DNA from 3 places in the Paenibacillus sp. Z3-2 genome. Region 2 is predicted to be linked to each of the others. Evidence: riboswitches for the same ligand, from Rfam matches in the RefSeq annotation. Region 2 holds a riboswitch; each other region holds the start of a gene.
What was found. Region 2 has a riboswitch for cobalamin ahead of M1D71_RS06755 (ABC transporter substrate-binding protein). Riboswitches for the same ligand answer to the same signal wherever they lie in the genome.

Region 1 (5,156 bases), 1.3 Mb from region 2:
TTTTACTCACAATATTAATCGGGGTATAGGTCAAAAACATATATGCTGCATCGTCCAGAATCATCTGTTGGGCCTCTGCCGCGAGGGCATACCTTTTCTCTACGTCAAACTCGGAGTGAAGGCGAGTAATTACCTCATCCAGCTTCGGATTGCTATATCCGCCCACATTCCATTCCGCGCCCGTCATGAAGTAGAAATCCAGAATATACTGCGGGTCACCCGTGATGCCTGTATTAATACTTGTTAAAGCGAGATCGTAATTCCCGCTCTTCTGATGATCGGTCAGATCCTCATAAGAGGTCATCTCCAACTGAACGCCAATCTCTTTAAGCTGGGATTGCATTGCAGCAGCCACAATCGAATCGGACTCGTAAGCGGAGTTGAGAATCAGCTGTAACGACAGCTTCTTTCCATCTTTTTCACGAATGCCATCGCCACCTGTATCCTTGAAACCAGCCCCATCCAGAAACTGTTTGGCTTTCTCCGGTTCGTAATCATATCCTTTGATCTTGTCATAGCCAAAAGGCAGTGCTGACGTGAATGGTCCTTTGGCAGCCTGACCGCCCACCAGTGTATTCGCGTACATCTCCCGGTCAATACCATATGAGATCGCACGGCGAACCTCCGGATCACTCAGCAGCGGATTGGTTGTGTTGAACCATACGAATTGGGTACGCAGACTGGGAATTTCGTCAATGGTGTATTGACTCTTGTCCTGGAATAATGCCAAACTGCTGCGCCCCACGTTACTTGCTACATTAATCTCTCCGGACTGCAGGGCAAGGGCACGGGTGCTGTCATCCTTGATATATTTCAACGTCAATGTGTCGACATCTGCCGCACCGCCCCAATACCCGTCATACTTTTTCACCTGTATCTCCTGATCCGGCGTATAACCCGTCACCATAAATGGCCCGGTAGCAATAGGCTCGCTCTTGAATTTGGATGTATCTGCACTGGTATCCACGATGATAAACAGTGGCTCAGCAATATTACCAAGCAGGGACGCATAAGGTTCTGTCGTCTTGATCGTCAGATCTTGTCCTTCTGCAGTCATCGAGGCCACTGGCACAGTCACTTGTCCTCTTTCGTTTAGCTCAATGGAGCGCTCAATCGATTTTTTTACTGCGTCTGCGGTTACCTTATTTCCGTTATGGAAAGTTACACCCTCCCGAATATGAAAATGCCAAGTTGTGTCATCAACACGTTCCCACGTGTCTGCAATTTTAGGAACCAGCTTCATATTCTCATCAAACTGAATCAGTGTCTCACCAATCGCTGCACGCGTGAGCGTCCAGCCGTTCCATTCCTCTGCCGGGTCCAGATTGCTTCCAAGCCAGAACAGGGCCACATTCAGATGAGTTGGTGCGCTTGTCGTACCATTGTCCGTAACCGCTGACTTCTCCGTTGCATCAGACGAGGTCGATGGATTATTGGTGGTGCCACAAGCTGCAAGCAAGAACACAACGAACATGGATACGATGGTGAGCAGGATCGATTTTGGAAAATTCCTCTTCATTCTGGTTCCTCCAGTTAAGTTGTATTTTTCTTGGGATCAAGCACGTCTCGCAGGCTGTCTCCCAGTAAATTAAAAATAATAACAGTGCTAAATATCGCCAGGCCCGGATATATCAACAGCCAAGGCGCAGTCTGCAGGTATCTTCTGCCTTCATTCAACATGGCCCCCCACTCGGGGTTCGGTGGCTGCGCACCGAGTCCGAGAAAAGATAACCCCGAGATGGACAGCATCATGCCACCCACATCCATCATCGCCATGACGATGAGTGGTGACATCATATTGGGCAGGATCGTCCTGCCAATGATCTGTATCTTACGTGCTCCGCTGAAAGCAGCGGCAGCGACATATTCCTTTTGCTGAAGGGAAATGACCAGGCTTCTGGCCATCCGTGCATACTTCGCCCACCAGACAACCGACAATGCCAGCACCGTATTGAATAATCCCGGCCCAAGCATCCCCACCACGGCGATCGCAAAAATCAGGCCCGGAAATGCCATTAGTGTGTCGGACAACCGCATGAGAATCGTATCCGTCACACCCCGGGCGAAACCGGCGATGACCCCAATCGCTACGCCTAACACGAATACAATGCCAATCATCATAAAGGTAAGCAGCAGTGAGGTTCGCGCTCCGTATAGCAGACGGGACAATACACAGCGACCTAGCTGATCGGTTCCAAGCGGATATTCGGCGCTGGATGGCTGCAACACTTTGGCAAAATTCGTTGCAAGTGGATCGTGTGGTGCGAGCAGCGGCGCAACCATGGCGAGAATAATCCAGAAGACGGTTAGAGATAACAGGAATGTGAACCAGCGATTCTGCAGTAATACAAGTCTGAAGGCTCTCATCTATACATCCACATCCAGTCGGATTCGGGGATCACGAAGATGTGTCCATACATCAACCAGCAGATTCAGTGTGACATATATGATCGCCATCCAGATGACATACCCCTGAATCAGCGGATAATCCCGTGTGAAAATGGCGTCTACTGCCATCTGACCAACGCCAGGCCATACAAATAAACTTTCGACAATCGCTGCACCACCTAACAAAGCTCCCGTCGTCATACCCATAAGGGTAACGATCGGCAGCAGGGCATTGGGGAGAATATGACGCAAAATAATGATCGACTCCTTCACACCTCTGGATCTTGCTCCGATCACATAGTTCTGGCTTGTCTCCTCAAGCAGGACCGTACGAATCTGTCTGCTGTACTGGGCAACAAGTGGAATCGCGAGTGTACATGCAGGCAGAATCAGACTATTCCATCCGGATTTGCCCATCACCGGCAGCAGCTTCAGCTGTACGCCGAAGACCAACATGAGCAACATACCCAACCAGAAGCTGGGCATCGATAATCCGGCAAAAGAGAATAAACGAATAACAAAATCCAGCCATTTATTACGATAGACAGCCGACAACATCCCCAATGGAAAGGAAACCAGAATAACCAGAATCATAGCGCTTCCTGTTAGCCAAAGCGTTGCCGGGAGCCGTGCCATCAGCACGTCCAGTACTGGACGTTTGTATTTATATGACGTACCAAAATCTCCGGTCACTACCTGTCCCAGCCATGTCCCGTATCGATAGAGAAAAGGCTCGTCCAATCCAAGCTCTGACCTCACCTGTCTGACCAGTTCATCGGATGACGTTACCCCTGTAGACATGAGCATAAGTCTGGCTGGATCCCCAGGAGACAGATAGGTTAGCAGGAATGTCAGAAACGTGATGCCGAACAATACGACAACCAGTTGTAATAAACGCTTAACGATATATCTGCTCAAGTGCTCAAACGTCCTTCCCCAAAACTTTATGTATGTGCCATGATGTTCTCCGTCCACAGCTCCGCTGAAAACATATAAATTCTATCAAAAAAGGCGTCCCTCTCCGTGTTACTGGATGAGGACGCCTTAAATAAACAGATTTTCAGAAAAAATCATGCTCTCTAAACACCTTCCTATCTCCCGTAGGGTACTACTGTGTTTGTTAAACCTGGCAGGTCTCCTGGCTCCAGAATCATGGTCATTGCAGCTCCTTCCCGGTCTAAACCAGTGGATTATCGCTACCTGACTCCTCTGTTACAGTGGCGGGACCGCGCCGGTATTACACCGGACTTCCCTATTAAGCTTTCACCCTGACGGGCGAAGCACCAAGTTCCACATATTCAATTGCACTTCTGTATCAGTATAGCGGGACGACGATTAATGATCAAAACTTTATTTTCAAATTTAAAACACTGGATACGTCTAACCACGAATTCTCGAACCCTTCGGAGACACCCCCGTCACACGCTTAAACATCTTTGAAAATAATAATGGGTCCGTATAACCCACCGAATGAGCTACTTCACTAACGGAAAGTCCGGGGTTCTGAAGAAGATCAGCAGCACGATTCATACGGTACTCCAGAAAAAATGACTGTAGCGACTTGCCGTATCGTTCCTTGAACAATCCCGACAGATATGTGCGGTCCAGCCCCACGGCGTGGGCAATATCCAGAATGGAGGTCCGCTGGCTGTACCTGTTCTCCATAAACTGAACTGCCTGCCTGATGTACTCTTCTTTGTTCGAAAGAAGCTGTCCCTCCTCTTCCTCTACCGATGACGATGAGATCAACTCCGCTATCAGGCGGTACAACAGACTCTGGTTCATCACATCCCCTCCCAAATACGCGGAGGCCTGAACCATCTCTGAGTACAGGTGCTCCATTGTATTCGTATCACGGGCATCATACACTGGATGCTCTGGACTTAATCGGGCACGTTGCATGAATGCCTTGGCTTGCACACCTTTAAATCCAAACCACGAATACGTCCAGGGATCCTTCGGATCTGCCTCATAATGAATAAGCATGTCCGGGAGTATGACGAAGCCCTGTCCCTGAGTCAACTTGTATTCTTGGCCCCCCATATACACAATCCCCCGTCCTTCATGGATGTAGTGCACAATGTAAGAATCACGTACACCCGGTCCCCAATAATGCCCAGGATCACATGCCTCCCACCCGAAAAACAACAAAACCAGCTCCATCTGTGTCCAGCCCGTGGGAACCACATTCATCTCAATGCGACTCATTTTCTGCCCTCCATTCTGACTTCATTCCACTTGTCTCTCCATTCAATCTAATTACATTATAACAGCTAAACTGATCAAATATTAGTTGAAAGCGGAAACAAAAATGGGATTATGACATGTTTGAAAGGGGTTGAGCCATAGTTATATGCGCCGAATCGGCCTATAGTTGGGGTACAACATTTTTCAGGGAGGCTAAACTTAAATGAATAAAATTACGTTCCTCGGTGCAGGCAGCACCGTCTTTGTTAAAAATGTATTGGGTGATGTCATGATGACCGAAGCACTGCAAGATTTTGAGCTGGCATTGTTCGATATTGATGCTGAACGCTTGAGCGACTCAGAGCGTTTGTTGACCAGTCTGGCCCGTTCGATTGGAAGTCGTTGTGTCATTAACGTATATCATGACCGCAAAGAAGCGCTGCGCGGAGCCAAATATGTCATCAACGCCATTCAGGTGGGTGGGTATGATCCATGCACCATTACGGACTTCGAAATTCCAAAGAAATACGGACTGCGTCAAACGATTGCAGACACACTCGGTATCGGTGGAATTTTCCGTA
Region 2 (5,156 bases):
GCAGGCAAACCATCCTGTTGTAACACAGCGATCATGCGTGACAGATCTTTCCGACTGTATGAGGCAATATCCCGGCCATCAATATGTATACTGCCTGCGCTTGACTGTTCCGTACCGGCAAGGAGCTGGAGCAGGGTAGACTTGCCACTGCCATTTGGACCGACGACACCCCACCAGTCCCCCTCCGTAACCTGCCAGTCTACCGCGTCCAGGGCTTGATGACTGCCATACAATTTACCTGCCTCACTAACCGCGATCAGAGCTTCGCCCAAACCAGCAATCATGGCATCATCCCCTTCCGCAGTTTCTTATTCCGGTGTAGCAGATAAGCGAAGAATGGTGCACCTACAAATGCCGTCACCACACCGAGCGGAATTTCGGTCGGCGCCAGTAAAGATCGGGCGATCGTGTCTGCCCAGACCATGAAGATGGCCCCGCCAATAGCAGACAGAGGCACCAGCAATCGATAGTCAGGCCCCACAAGCAGCCGAAGAATATGCGGGATTACCAGTCCTACGAAGCCAATAACGCCGGATACGGAGACCGCTCCTGCGGTAAGCAGTGTTCCCACAGCAAGCACCGACAGCTTCAGCCGATCGACGCCAACCCCGATATGCGCAGCTTGACGTTCTCCGAGCGCCAGAACATTCAAGGAACGTGCCCGACTCCAGAGAAAGATCAGCCCGAGCAGAAAATACGGGAAAAGGATGGCCGTATACGACCACCCACGCAGAGCCAGACTTCCCATCGTCCAGTATATAATTTCATTAATGGTCTGTTTCGACATCGTCGACAGGAAGGAAACCACCGCTCCCAAGAAACTTTGCATCACTACACCAGCCAGAATCAGGCTATGCGTTGGTATTTTCCGTCCTTCACGAGCCAGTGACATGACAAACCATAATGTCAATACACCCGTCAAAAACGCCACCAGTGGCAACGTCCAGATTCCAATCAGTGCATACTGCAATCCGAAGAAAATCAGAAAGGCTGCACCCACCGAAGCACCGGATGATACGCCCAGGGTGAACGGGTCTGCCAGCGGGTTCCGAAGAACCCCCTGAAATCCCGCACCGGCAATCGCCAGCGATGCGCCCACGAGCACGGCAAGCAGTACACGTGGAAATCTGACTTTCCATATAATCTGTTCGGCTGCTGCACTCCAGTCGGGCGTGATCCAGTCTCCCACCCATGGCAAGTGATGAAGCAGGATACCCGCAATGTCACGAATAGGCAAGGAAACCGAACCGATGCCCGTGCAGATGAGCACGGTTAACACGAGCAGCGTGATCCCTGCCGATGCGTACACGGCCAGTTTTTTACTCATTGGAACAGGTCAGGATAGATCGCTTTGGCTACTTCTTTCAGACCTTCGGTTACTCGTGGTCCCGGACGGCTGAGCAGGTTCGCATCGAGGCCAATGACTGCATCGTTCTTCACAGCCGTAATTTGATCCCAGCCACTGCGAGCTTTAATGATTTGATCCAGTGTTTTGGAGTTATCATCAATGACATCATTCGCATACAGAATCACATCCGGGTTGGAGGCAATCACATTTTCTTCGTTGATCTGGTACCAGCCTTCTTTGTCCGAAGCAATATTGGTTCCTCCGGCTACCGTGATCAGTTCATCCATGAACTCACCTTTACCTACCGACCAACCTGGGGAGAACTCAACATATACATTTTCCTTCTCTTCCGGCTTAACTGCACTCACCGCTTCAGTTACATCAGTCACATCCTGTTTCATCTGTGTGATGATCTCTTGAGCTTTTTCTTGATGATCGGTGATTTTACCGAATGTTTCGATATTGTTCATTACATCATCGATCGATTTTGGATCGGTTTTGAAAATGGTAATGCCCAGATCACGCAGCTTCTTCACTGCATCTTCGCTCATCGAGATACCCGTGAATACGATATCGGCTTCTGCGGCAATGATGGATTCTTCATTCGGCTTGGATATACCACCCATTTTCGCTTTGGTTGTTGCGGCTTCCGGATAATCATCGTAGTCGGATACCCCTACGATCTGCTCGTCCAATCCGAGTGCAAACAGGGACTCTGTTTCAGCTGGTGACACGGAAACAATTTTGGCTGGTGCCTGTTCAAATGTAAACGACTCACCCGTTGCATCGGTTACCGTGAGTGGATATTGTGTTTTGAGATCCGTTTGCGCTTGGCCTTGGGACTGCTCCTGTGCCGGTTGCTGTGAAGTACCTGTGCCCTCTTTTGTTGTTGCATTGCCACATCCGGCCAAAGCCAGTGCCAGTGCCGCTGCACTCAGCAGTGACGCTACGCTTTTCCAATTCTTGAAATTCATTCTGTTATTCTCCCCTTCTCTATTTGTGCTATTTTCTTGCATCATCCTTGAACTCTTACTACCCTTGCCTTGGTGTTCCTGTATAAGGTTTGAACTGCAATATTTACACGCTAACGGAGAGTGCAGAACCGATCTGAAGAAACGAAGTGTTCGCCTAAAGCTTTCTGAAAGAAAGCCACATCGGAAGCATAAGCTATCACCGGATTTTCCGTTTCAAAAAGGGAATCAAAAAATCTGGGGATAACAGCGATCGGAAGATGGTACTGCAATCGGAGTGACCTCGTGTAAAAGTTCGGTTCATCTTACATGAACAATAAAAAATCCCCAATCCTTACGTCTAGGATTAGGGATGACGTCTCGCATATGGCGATCTGTACATGTCCAACGTATTGTTGTGCATGCACATAGAACTGCCCGAAACGCTGTCCTTTCCTCGAAGGAACACCGGTTTGAACGTCCAGGGCAGGTAACCTGACTTACAGGAATTGTTCCTGATTTACAGTGGCGGGACCGTGCCGGACTTGCACCGGCTTCCCTATTTCACCCGTATGCCATCCATGACTATATTGAGCCATGAACCATTACTGCACGCACGCGGGACCCTTGGTCGCTGATATGGATTAACCATTCAAGTGAGCAATCTGCATTCATGTGCAGGCATTATTGCCTGTCACACGAAACTACAGTGCTGTCACACTTCTGTTGTGATTATAGGTTATATTGCACATCCTTACAACCCGATTCCCGGAAAAGCCACCCTCGTGCCAACCCACTGATCTCCATGTTGTTCCAGCCGTACCTGTATCGCTTGCCCCGGAATCACCTGCGTATCCCAGAATCCCAGATCGGCAATGAGACGAGATAATGCATACCGGATTACACCGCCGTGCGTAACAACAATAATCGTTGGCACGCCAGCCTCACGAGATTGCATCGACGAACAATCCCCCCATAAGCATTCTTGCAGAAATGAATCGATCCGCACAGTAAATGCCTGCCATGACTCCCCTTCTGGCGGGGTGACGTCCTGTGGAGCATCGATCCAATCCCGGTACTGTGGGTTGTTCTTGAGTTGATCGTACGTCAAGCCTTCCCATTGACCAAAATCAACCTCTCGCAGGCGCGGGTCCAGCTTGACCTGCTCCAATGGATAAGGCCTGATCTGTGCAAGCGTCTGCTGACAACGGAGCAGATCACTGCAATATACCGTATCCCACGAGACGTTGCTTAATTGCTCGCGTAGCGAAGCCAGTTCTCTTTCTGCATCCGGGAGCAAAGCGATATCGGTATGCCCCAGATATTTTTTTTCCACATTCCACGCGGTAGTACCATGACGTATAAACAGAATATTTCGCTGCTGTGATCCATTCAGCCCTACAGTTACTTCCATAGCAACGTACCTCCAGCAAGCCATATTCCCAGCGTCACCAGTGTACACAGGATTACAAAAGAACCCGCCGACCAGAACATGAGACGTGTCGTTCGCACGATATCCTCTGCTGCCATAGGACGTGTCGCCTCACCCATATAGGCACGAAAAGAAGCTATTCCGTGATACACGTTATGTCCCCCGAGTCTGATCCCCAGTGCTCCGGCCACCGCCGATTCGGGAAAACCACTGTTCGGACTTGGATGCAATCTGGCATCCCGGGTCACCATACGTGCTGCGCCTTTGGCATCCAGTTTCATGACCCATGCACCCACGATCAGAAGGATGGCGGTGAGCCGTGCGGGAATCCAGTTTGCCCAATCATCCAGACGGGCGGAAGCCCAGCCGAGATACAGATACTTCTCATTTTTATAACCAACCATGGAATCCAATGTATTCACGGCACGATAGGCCATCGCAAGTGGCGCGCCACCAATTAACGCATAGAACAAAGGGGACACGATGGCGTCCACAATATTCTCGGCTACCGTCTCCACCGTTCCTCGCACAACCTCCGGTTCATCCAAATGAGCTGTATCACGTCCAACAATCATGCCAAGTGAACGTCTTGCAGCAGGCCAATCCTTCTGAATTAGATGGCGATATACCTCCATGCCTGCATCCTTCAAGCCCTTGGAAGCAATCGTCGTCGCAATAAGCACGATTTCAGCTACTACCGCTACGACAGGATGAATGAGACCCAGCACATATACGAATGCCCAAGTGATTACAAACGCCCCACCCGCAATCAGCAGCGGAAATAATAGACCGGCCCTCTTCAGCCCGGAATCCGTGCTCACACGGGAACGAATACTACGCTCCAGCGCAGAGATCGCTTTCCCCATGCCTATAACAGGATGAGGAATCCAGCGTGGATCACCGATGCATCGATCAAGTATGTATGCCCCTATCATAATCCAGGCACCCGCCATTCCCGTCCAGAAGGGCCATGAGACAAGTTGTCCAATCTGAAATGTCATAACACCCTGTTCCTCTCTTTCCACTGCTGTCCGGCTTGCAGGCTTTCCGTGATCGTGTCATAGACCAACCTGCCAATGGCCGCACCAACAACCGTCGCCGTTCCTGCGTAAGCAATTAGCGGCTTGTGCTCGTCCACCTGACTCACCGCAAGTACAATAGCATCCGTTGTCGTCCCTGTGGCCAGCAGCCCGTTCTCCGAGTCCGAAACACCGAAATCAGCCAGCGCCGCCGCTTTGGCCTCTACCGCAGTCTGGACGACATTCACCATCGCTCCAGATGTCATGCGTCCGTTCAACCATAACATGACATTAATCGTGCCCGGGATGTAGGGCTTCATGAAATAAGATTGGGTTGTTGATTTTAAAGGTCTTACAGCAACAGTCTCGTTTCCCTCCGTATCAAATACGGTTCTTACGGAACCTGC
Region 3 (5,156 bases), 2.1 Mb from region 2:
CTGATTCAGGAAAGGATGGGGAGAAGAGACGGAAGGATTCCCATGGTGGGGAGCTCCAGCCTTCCTGATGCAAACCATCAAAAATCGTTATAGATAAATGGACAGAAACACGTTGAACACCGTTTCCCTTCACTGCAGTACCCTGTATACTGTAGTCAGACTGATGAACATTCGGCTGAACTAACGGGGGGAACATGAATGGCTCAACATTTGGCAGGTGTACGTGTAGCATTGACAGGACCACGAAAGTCGAAAGAGATGTCCTTGCTGGTTGAAAAAATGGGTGGAATTCCGCTTGTGCGACCGGCACAGGGAACGGTATTTCTGGATGATCGGAATATCAGGAATGGTCTGGTATCCTGGATCTCGGACCCGCCAGACTGGGCGGTATTGACCACCGGCATGGGTCTGGACGCGTTGTTTGAAATGGCTGAGGATATGGAAGTCGCGGGAAAACTACTGGATACGCTGTCGGAATCCTCAATTGCGGCCAGAGGATACAAGACGGTGAATGCACTGAGAAAGCGCAAGTTAACGCCGGTAGTACGGGATGACGATGGCAGCACGGACGGGCTCATTCGTGAATTCGCCCCACATGATCTCGCAGGGAAAAAGGTGATGTTGCAGCTTCATGGGGAGACAGCTCCCAAACTCGTTGCATGGTTAGAGGAACAAGGAGCAATCGTGCGCCAAGTGCTTCCTTACCGCCATGTACCACCGGAAGAGGCTGAACTGGAACAGCTTTTGAATGAGATTGTACAGTACGAGATAGATGCTGTTGCTTTCACAAGTGGACCACAGGTTAGATTTCTGACGCAATATGCGGCATCGCAGAATAAGCTCGAACCGATGCTGGAAGCTTTCAGACAAGGTGTAATCCCTGCGTCTGTAGGTAAAGTGACAGCGAATTCGATGCGAGAAGAAGGCATTGAGGCGCTGGTGATTCCGGAGGAAGAGAAGATGGGCGCGCTCATCGTTGAACTCGGGCGTTACTTCGCAGCGGGACATGCGGACAAGATCCGCAAGTAGCAGCAAAAAACAGTCGAGCAATGAGTCTAAACGAATTCAATCCTTAGGCAATTTGATGATTCTAACCGAGTTGTATATGCATATGTTATTCCGGGTTCTGATCTTATTTTTGGATCAGGACTTTTTTCTGTTTTGTCTGAAAATAGAAGAAGAGACAAGTATCATAAGCATGGACATTATTTCCTGAGCGGTGTTATTATGAAGACAATATTGAATGAAAACAAGCAAGGTGCTCTTGCGTAAAGCAAGAGGTAACAGGGAATCGGGTGAAAGTCCCGAGCGGTCCCGCCACTGTAATGGTGAAGCCCTTTTTGATCCAAGTCACTCGCATAGCCGGGGAAGACAGAAAAGGAAGCTGATGATCCAGAGCCAGGAGACCTACCTTGCATGTGTCACCGAACCCTTCGCGGAAAGGAATGGTGTACGAAGAATCAGGAATTGGGCGAACAAGCGGTTCGCCCGGCTGGCCCCCTTGGGCCACATAGTCACAGGATTACCCTCTGGGAGTCTGGGACTGTGTTCTTGAGTGTACGTACATGCGTATCCCATCCGTTATAAGGATGGGATTTTTTTGTTTTTACATGAAAGTGATATCCCTACGATCTCCAGTTTTGTGTTGGAAAAATAGTGGCAGAGGAATAAGTTAACAGAGCTAGGAATTGAACACGCTTAACCGTTGGGGAGAAGGTCGGCATAGCCGTCCTTCTTCACTGTTTAATCCGTACGACAAGTGTGATGAAGGAGGAGAAGCAATGCAAGGTCAAGGCAAGCTGCTAATTATCGGGTTCGGTCCTGGAGCGATGGAACATATCACGAAGCGGGCACTCGAAGCGCTTCAGGAGAGCGAGGTCATTATCGGATATAACACTTACGTGGATCTCATCCGACCTCTGTTGAACGGGCAAGCGATTGTACGTACGGGGATGACAGAGGAAGTAAGCCGTGCGCAAGAAGCGGTCCGACAGGCGGAGATGGGCAAGATTGTCGCGGTAATCTCCAGTGGTGACGCGGGCGTATATGGTATGGCAGGTCTGGTATACGAGGTTCTGATGGAGCAAGGCTGGAAGCCGGATACGGGTGTTGCGGTTGAAGTCATTCCGGGCGTGTCGGCCATTCAGTCATGTGCTTCTCTATTGGGAGCCCCCGTCATGCATGATGCATGTACGATCAGCCTCAGTGATCACCTTACGCCGTGGGAGACCATTATTCGCAGGGTCGAAGCTGCAGCGTCAGCTGATTTTGTCATTGCCCTCTACAATCCACGCAGTGGGCGGCGTACACGCCAGATCGTGGAGACACAGGAAATGATTCTGCGTTATCGTGACCCACAGACCCCGGTAGGTCTGGTGAAGAGTGCATATCGTGAGCGTCAGGACGTTGTCATGACCACACTGGAGGATATGCTGAATCATGATATCGGCATGCTGACGACCGTGATTATCGGCAACTCCTCGACCATGATGTACGAAGGACTCATGGTCACCCCGCGCGGGTATCAGCGGAAATATACGCTGAATACCACGGAACAGTCGCTCAGACCCCATGAGCGACTGCGCACGGAAGCCGAGCCATGGTCGCTCGGCGCAAGGGAAGCCCGCGCTGCCGCCTCCGGCGATGCAGCGGGCGAGAGCACGGCCAGCGATGCATTGGCCGCGCAGCCACAGGCGGAGCCAGCCCTGCGCGGCGCAAGCACCGGAGCGGGCATGGCCCCGCAAGGGCAGCCGCCCGCTGGCGCCGGGGCGGCTGCCGCTATGCCTGCGGCAAGCCCAGCCGGCAGCGCTGGCACCGCTGTGCTTGCCGGCGAGCGACCTGCTTTCGCGGCGGCAGAGGCCGCTCCGCGCAAGGTCGCAGAAGCGCCACGCACCGGCGCAGCTGCGCTCGCCGCTGAGGCGCTGACGCGGCTCGCGGCAGGCGGAGCGCTCGCGAGCGAATCGGCGAGCCGCTGGCTGGAGGCAGCAGCGCCAAGCCAGACGGCAAGTGCGCCACAGGCTGCGACCGCAACAGCGGTACGCACCGTGCCTGAGCCTGGGCGCAAGGCGCCGCTGTTCGAAGTCGGCGTCTCGCCCGGCGTGGGCAACAAAAAATTCACCGCCGCCCAGATGGCGTTGCTGGCGCAGTGTGCAAGTGAAGACGGCGAACTGGAGTATACGCCGGAGCACCAGATCATTTTGAGAGTGCCGACCTTTGAACCGGACTCGCTGGTAGAAGAGCTGCGTGCAGCGAATTTTATCGTTGTCCCGATTGGAGATGTCATCAAGGTGAAGGCCTGTGACTTCTGCAATATGGAGAAGGATGATGCTGTTCCGATGGCTAACCATCTGCAGGCGGTGATCGGCGGACTGGGTGCACCCAAAGAAACGAGTGTGGCACTGAATGGCTGCGGCATGGCATGTTATGGGGCAGTGCTGGAGGATATCGGCATCGTGTATCGCAAAGGTGCATATGACCTGTTCCTCGGCGGCAAGAAGTTCGGTCGCAATGCTCACCCTGCCCAGCCCGTAGCGGAGGGAATTCCGGGTGACCAGATTGGTGGGATTGTGGAACGCATTGTGGCGGATTACAAGGAAAAAGGCCATCCGAACGAGCGTTTCCACAAATTCTTCAAGCGGGTCGGCGTGATTCAGGGCTTCCGCCATGTGGATGCACCGGTCACTGTGGAAGTAAACCCGATATGTGGTGACTAAGACTTGATTAAGTCCTTGACTGATTCGGTCCCTGCGTGGAAACGTGATGGTTTACCTTGTCAGGACTTATGCAATATTGTGCAATCTTCGCTGGATTTCAGCTGATATAGATGGATTGATGTTTCGAGTAATGTATCGAATGGAATGCCAGAAGAATGAATATGCAAAGCCTGATCTGTGGGTCAGGCGGGGGAGGAATAACAGAAGATGGATGCAATATTGTTGGTGGGACACGGGAGTCGTGATCCCGAGGGGAACCGGGAACTGAAGGAGTTTGCAAGTGAGGTAGCAGCGAAGGCACCGGAGAATACGTTGGTGGAGACTTGTTTTCTGGAGTTAACGAGACCAAGTATTGCTGAAGGTGTTACCGCTTGTGTGGATCGAGGGGCAACACGTGTCGTGTTGGTGCCGATCATTTTGTTTGCTGCCGGTCATGCCAAGATTGATATTCCCAACGCCATTGATCGTGCCAAGGCACGTTATCCGCAGGTGGAATTCGTATATGGTCGTCCTATCGGTGTTCATGAGAAAGTTGTCCAAATCATGCAGACCCGTCTGCAAGAAGCCCAACCTGTACTTGTGGCATCCCAAGGCGGAACACCAGTAGTAGCTCCACCTGTTCCGGTGACGGATGAGGAGACCGCAGTATTGGTGCTAGGACGGGGGAGCAGTGACCCGGATGCCAACAGTGACTTTTTCAAAATGACCCGGATGTTATGGGAGAAACTGCCTTACAAGTGGACGGAAAGCAGCTTTATTGGCGTGACTCAGCCCTCATTCCCGGATGGATTAGAGCGCTGTCTGCTGCTGGGTGCGAAGAAAATCATTATCATGCCTTATTTCCTGTTCACAGGTGTACTGATCAAGCGCATTGATGAAATGACTGCGGAATTTGCAGCGGCACATCCAGACATTCAGGTCGAGGTTGGTGGATATTTCGGATTTCACCCGAAGCTGGTTGAACTCGTACTGGAGCGGGCCCATGAGGGGCTATACGGACGTGTAACAGCCAACTGTGACAACTGCCAATTCAGACTGGAAGCAGCCAAACACCATCACCACCATCATGATCACGACCATGGGCATGACCATGATCATCACCACGATCACCATTATGAACACAACCATGCGCACAGTCACGATCATTCAGACCATGATCACTCCCATCATCATGATAAGCATGACCATCTGCACGTACATGCACACGATGAACACACGCATAAGCATGACCACGATCATGATCACAATCAGACTGCCGTCGATCGTGAAGCATCACTCGATTATCATCATGATCATGATGAAGAGCTGCATCATACGCATCACGAGCACGAAGGAACCGTACAGGAAGATGCTTCTCCCGATCAGGCTGAGGTTGCAGCAACTTCAGAGCAGGTGAATCGTCCATGATCTTCATGTTGTGTGGTACGAGTGATGCAAGGGAAC

Region 1: another riboswitch for cobalamin. It lies ahead of nikB (nickel ABC transporter permease); the one in region 2 lies ahead of M1D71_RS06755 (ABC transporter substrate-binding protein).
Region 3: another riboswitch for cobalamin. It lies ahead of cobJ (precorrin-3B C(17)-methyltransferase); the one in region 2 lies ahead of M1D71_RS06755 (ABC transporter substrate-binding protein).

Annotation. Positions count from the first base shown of each region.
Region 1 is NZ_CP096397.1:260,696-265,851, reverse strand. It holds gene M1D71_RS01235 (ABC transporter substrate-binding protein) at 1-1,519, opposite strand, end outside; gene nikC (nickel transporter permease) at 1,534-2,367, opposite strand; gene nikB (nickel ABC transporter permease) at 2,368-3,306, opposite strand; cobalamin riboswitch at 3,500-3,691, opposite strand; gene M1D71_RS01220 (AraC family transcriptional regulator) at 3,769-4,596, opposite strand; gene melA (alpha-galactosidase) at 4,799-5,156, shown strand, end outside.
Region 2 is NZ_CP096397.1:1,556,267-1,561,422, reverse strand. It holds gene M1D71_RS06765 (ABC transporter ATP-binding protein) at 1-284, opposite strand, end outside; gene M1D71_RS06760 (FecCD family ABC transporter permease) at 281-1,327, opposite strand; gene M1D71_RS06755 (ABC transporter substrate-binding protein) at 1,324-2,322, opposite strand; cobalamin riboswitch at 2,767-2,913, opposite strand; gene M1D71_RS06750 (histidine phosphatase family protein) at 3,053-3,712, opposite strand; gene cbiB (adenosylcobinamide-phosphate synthase CbiB) at 3,703-4,683, opposite strand; gene M1D71_RS06740 (adenosylcobinamide amidohydrolase) at 4,728-5,156, opposite strand, start outside.
Region 3 is NZ_CP096397.1:6,116,174-6,121,329, reverse strand. It holds gene M1D71_RS27280 (GerAB/ArcD/ProY family transporter) at 1-68, shown strand, start outside; gene M1D71_RS27275 (uroporphyrinogen-III synthase) at 199-1,029, shown strand; cobalamin riboswitch at 1,240-1,429, shown strand; gene cobJ (precorrin-3B C(17)-methyltransferase) at 1,782-3,713, shown strand; gene M1D71_RS27265 (sirohydrochlorin chelatase) at 3,921-5,120, shown strand; gene cobK (precorrin-6A reductase) at 5,117-5,156, shown strand, end outside.